DNA from 2 places in the Streptomyces luteogriseus genome. Region 1 is predicted to be linked to the other one. Evidence: riboswitches for the same ligand, from Rfam matches in the RefSeq annotation. Region 1 holds a riboswitch; the other holds the start of a gene.

Evidence for each region. Region 1 has a riboswitch for glycine ahead of gcvT (glycine cleavage system aminomethyltransferase GcvT). Riboswitches for the same ligand answer to the same signal wherever they lie in the genome.
Region 2: it holds a riboswitch for glycine, as region 1 does, so the genes downstream of both, gcvP (aminomethyl-transferring glycine dehydrogenase) here and gcvT (glycine cleavage system aminomethyltransferase GcvT) in region 1, are expected to answer to the same signal.

The regions. Positions count from the first base shown of each region.
Region 1 is NZ_JACHMS010000001.1:2,660,582-2,662,962, reverse strand. It holds gene gcvH (glycine cleavage system protein GcvH) at 1-4, opposite strand, end outside; gene gcvT (glycine cleavage system aminomethyltransferase GcvT) at 108-1,277, opposite strand; glycine riboswitch at 1,268-1,388, opposite strand; glycine riboswitch at 1,389-1,488, opposite strand; gene BJ965_RS11580 (AAA family ATPase) at 1,711-2,381, shown strand, end outside.
Region 2 is NZ_JACHMS010000001.1:7,295,778-7,298,158, forward strand. It holds gene BJ965_RS32550 (DNA polymerase IV) at 1-398, shown strand, start outside; gene BJ965_RS32555 (PRC-barrel domain-containing protein) at 356-730, opposite strand; glycine riboswitch at 844-939, shown strand; gene gcvP (aminomethyl-transferring glycine dehydrogenase) at 1,115-2,381, shown strand, end outside.

The sequences.
Region 1 (2,381 bases):
TCATGGCCTGGATTCTCCTGTACGCGCGGGAGTGCTGTGGAAGGGGGGACTGCTGGTGAGCTGGGACGACGGGCAGGGGCTCGCCGCCGCGGCCCTTCGGCCAGTGTCTACTTCTGGCGCTTGTAGAACGGCAGCGCCACGACCTCGTACGGCTCGTGACTGCCCCGGATGTCCACGCCCACGCCGCTCGTGCCGGGCGCGGCGTGCGCGGGATCGACGTACGCCATCGCGACCGGCTTGCCGAGCGTGGGGGAGGGGGCGCCGGAGGTGACCTCGCCGATCACCTCGCCGCCGGCGACCACCGCGTACCCGGCGCGCGGGACGCGGCGGCCCTCGGCGACCAGGCCCACGAGCACGCGCGGCGGCTGGGACTCGGCCCGGGCCGCGGCCTCGCGCAGGGCCTCGCGCCCGACGAAGTCGCCCTCTTTCTCGAACTTCACCACGCGGCCGAGCCCGGCGTCGAAGGGCGTCAGGGAGGTGGTCAGCTCGTGCCCGTACAGCGGCATGCCCGCCTCGAGGCGCAGCGTGTCGCGGCAGGACAGACCGCACGGGACCAGCCCGACGCCCTCGCCGGCCTTGGTCAGGGCCTGCCACAGCTCGACCGCGTGCTCGGGCTTCACGAACAGCTCGAAGCCGTCCTCGCCGGTGTAGCCGGTCCGGGCGATCAGGGCCGGGACGCCCGCGACCGTGCCGGGCAGCCCGGCGTAGTACTTCAGGCCGTCGAGGTCGGCGTCGGTCAGGGACTTCAGGATCCCCGGCGACTCGGGTCCCTGGACGGCGAGCAGCGCGTAGGCGTCCCGGTCGTCGCGCACCTCGGCGTCGAAGCCGGCGGCGCGCTCGGTCAGCGCGTCCAGCACCACCTGGGCGTTGGAGGCGTTGGCGACGACCATGTACTCGGTCTCGCCGAGGCGGTAGACGATCAGGTCGTCCAGAATGCCGCCGTCGGCCCGGCAGATCATGGTGTAGCGGGCCCGGCCCGGCTTCACGCCGCCGATGTTGCCCACCAGGGCGAAGTCCAGCAGGGCGGCGGCCTGTGGCCCGGTTACGGTGATCTCGCCCATGTGGGAGAGGTCGAACAGGCCGGCCTTCGTGCGCACGGCGAGGTGCTCGTCGCGCTCGGAGCCGTAGCGCAGGGGCATGTCCCAGCCGGCGAAGTCGGTCATCGTCGCGCCGAGCGAACGATGCAGGGCATCGAGCGCGGTGTGACGGAGTTCTCCTGTACTGCTCACGGTCGGTCGTCTCCCAAGGCAATGACGGGCGAGGTCGTTCCTCCCCATCTGTCATCGGAACCTGAGAGGTTCGCCATGACCCGAGGGGTCCTTGGCTTGCACCTTGGGTGGAGCCGCATCCCCGTCGAGGACAGGGGGCGGCCCGCTTTTCAGATGTGCCTCGCCCGCGCGGTAACGGGGCCTGAGAGATTCAAGGGAGGGACTTGCTCCTTCGGCGCCCCAGCTCTTGCGGTGCTGAGGACTCTCCCGCGCGGATTCAAACGGCCGGTATGCAGTTGGCGCGCACATCATTGCACGCATCCTTCCGGCGCGGCAGGGGGACCTTTCACAGGGAGTGCACGAGTCCCGCGCGCCGGGCACAGCGACCTGTAGCAGCCCTGTTGCAGGACGAGAACGTAAATGAGAGGCCAGCGGCATTACCTTCTCTTTACACTCGGCGGGGATGGGACTCCGTACCTGGCCCCAGGGGAGGACGATCACGGTGAACAGGACCACCGCGTACGCGACGACGGGCATCGCGCTGCCCGAGCAGCCGGCCGCCGCTCCGGTCCGGGCGGTCCGCGCCCCGGCGCCGGCGCCGGCGCCGGTCGTCCGCGACCTGCGCGACCGCCCCGGGGGCGGCCCGCACGCGCTGCTGTTCGGCCCCCGCGACCTCGTCGTGGTCACGGGCCTGCCCGGCAGCGGCAAGTCCACGCTGATGCGGCGCACCGTGCCGGGCCGGCGCGTCGACTCCCAGGACACGCGCGACCGCTGGGAGCGCCGCATGCCGCGCGCCCTGCCGTACGCGCTCTACCGTCCGCTCGTCCGTCTCTCCCACTACGCCGGGCTGCGCCGCGTCCTGCGCACCGGGGAGGGCGTCGTCGTGCACGACTGCGGCACCCAGGCCTGGGTCCGGCGCTGGCTCGCCCGCGAGGCCCGCCGCCGGGACGGCACGCTCCACCTGCTCCTCCTCGACGTCACGCCCGAGCAGGCCCTGGCCGGTCAGCGCGACCGCGGCCGCGGCGTCTCGCGCTACGCGTTCCTGCGCCACCGCGCGGCGAGCAACCGCCTGCTGCGCGCGGTGGAACGGGGCGATCTCCCCGCCGGCTGCGGCTCGGCCGTCCTCGCCGACCGGGACACGGCGAACACCCTCCACAGAATCGGCTTCACGGG
Region 2 (2,381 bases), 4.6 Mb from region 1:
TCAGCGGGCTCGCCGACTACACGCAGGAGGACCTGTTCGCGCAGGCGGCGGGGGAGCGGGCGGTCGCGGAGGGCCCGGTCGAGGAGCACGCCGCCGCCGTGGCAGCCGAGGAGCAGCCGTCGCTCGCCGAGCGGCGGTGGCCCGCCGGGCACGACGTGCGGCACACCGAGTTCGGGCACGGATGGGTGCAGGGCAGCGGCCTCGGGCGGGTCACCGTACGGTTCGAGACGCCTGACTCGGAGCCCGGGCGAGTGCGGACGTTCCGGGTCGACGATCCGGACCTGGAGGCGGCGGATCCGCTGCCGCTGGTCTTACGAGGGCCGGACGGGGGAGGCCGCGTGCCCGGACCGGGGCCTCAGGCCGGCTCGTCGGTGCCCGCCAGCTTGCCGAAGTCGTGATCCGGCAGCGGGGGCGGGGCGGCGACGTCGAGGCCGTAGTGATGGTAGAGCTGCAGTTCCTGCTCGGGGGAGAGGTGGCGGCCGACGCCGAAATCGGGAGCGTCCTTGATCAGGGCGCGTTCGAAGGGGACGTGGAGGGCCCCCTCGATCAGTTCGCTGGGCTCCAGGGGGACGAAGGCGTCCCTGCTGAACAGGCCGGTGCGTATGGCCGCCCACTCCGGTTCGCCCGTGGCGTCGTCGAGGTAGACCTCGTCGATCGTGCCGATCCTGGTCCCGTTGCGGTCGAACGCCTTGCGGCCGATCAGGTTGCGCGGATCGATATCGGTTCGCACGGGCCCTCCACATGGTCGCACCTCATCCGTAAACACTACAAAACGGTACAAGCGGGGATGCGGCCACTCGAAGGTTCGTGCGTTGACCTCGCTGGTACGCTGGCAGCGGCTGTTGACCCCGCGCGGGAGAGTCCTCCAGACATCATCGGAGGCGCCGAAGGAGCAAATCCTCCCCGGAATCTCTCAGGCTCACGTACCGCGCGGACGAGGTCACTCTGGAAAGCAGGGCGGGTGTCGACGGCTTCCGCTCTCACCGACGGTGAAAGCCGGAGGCCTTCGGGCGATCCGGTGAAGCTCTCAGGTTGAGATGACAGAGGGGGAGGCCGTCCGGGTACCCGTGCCGTGGTGCCCCTCGCAGGTCGTGTCGACCAGGAGGCCTCCGTAATGACCGCCCACCGCATTCCGCTCTCCGAGCTCGAAGAGGCAGTCCCCTTCGAGCAGCGCCACATCGGCCCCGACCACGAGGCCTGCGCCAAGATGCTCGCCCACGTCGGCTACGGCTCACTCGACGAGCTCACGGCCGCCGCGGTCCCGGCCGTGATCAAGAGCGCCGAGGCCCTGGACCTCCCCGGCGCCCGCAGCGAGGCCGAGGTGATCGCCGAGCTGCGCTCCCTCGCCGACCGCAACCAGGTCCTCGGCTCCATGATCGGCCTCGGCTACTACGGCACGTTCACGCCGCCGGTCATCATGCGCAACGTCATGGAGAACCCGTCCTGGTACACGGCCTACACGCCGTACCAGCCGGAGATCTCGCAGGGCCGCCTCGAGGCGCTGCTCAACTTCCAGACGATGGTCGCCGACCTGACCGGGCTGCCGACGTCCGGCGCCTCCCTGCTCGACGAGGGCACCGCGGCCGCCGAGGCCATGGCACTGTCGCGGCGGCTTGGCAAGAACAAGAAGGGCCTGTTCCTGGTCGACGCGGACACGCTGCCGCAGACCATCGCGGTGATCCAGACCCGCGCCGAGCCGACCGGCGTCGAGGTCGTCGTCGCCGACCTCAGTGAGGGCATTCCCGCCGAGATCGCCGAGCGTGAGATCAACGGCGTACTGCTCCAGTACCCGGGCGCCTCAGGTGCCGTGCGGGACATCAAGCCGGTCATCGACCGGGCGCACGAGCTCGGCGCGCTCGTCACCGTCGCCGCCGATCTGCTGGCGCTGACGCTGCTGAAGTCGCCCGGCGAGCTCGGCGCGGACATCGCCGTCGGCACGACGCAGCGCTTCGGCGTCCCCATGGGCTTCGGCGGACCGCACGCCGGCTACATGGCGGTCCAGGACAAGATGGCGCGCAGCCTGCCCGGGCGGCTCGTCGGCGTGTCCGTGGACGCCGACGGGAACAAGGCCTACCGGCTGGCGCTGCAGACGCGTGAGCAGCACATCCGCCGGGAGAAGGCGACCAGCAACATCTGCACCGCGCAGGTGCTGCTCGCCGTCATGGCCGGCATGTACGCCGTCTACCACGGCCCGGAGGGCCTGAAGGGCATCGCCCGGCGCACCCACCGGTACGCCACGGTCCTCGCCGCCGGACTCGCGAACGGCGGGGTCGAGGTCGTGCACGGCTCCTACTTCGACACGGTGACCGTGCGCGTCGAGGGCCGGGCCGCCGAGGTCGTGGCCGCCGCGCGGGACCACGGGGTCAATCTGCGTCCCGTCG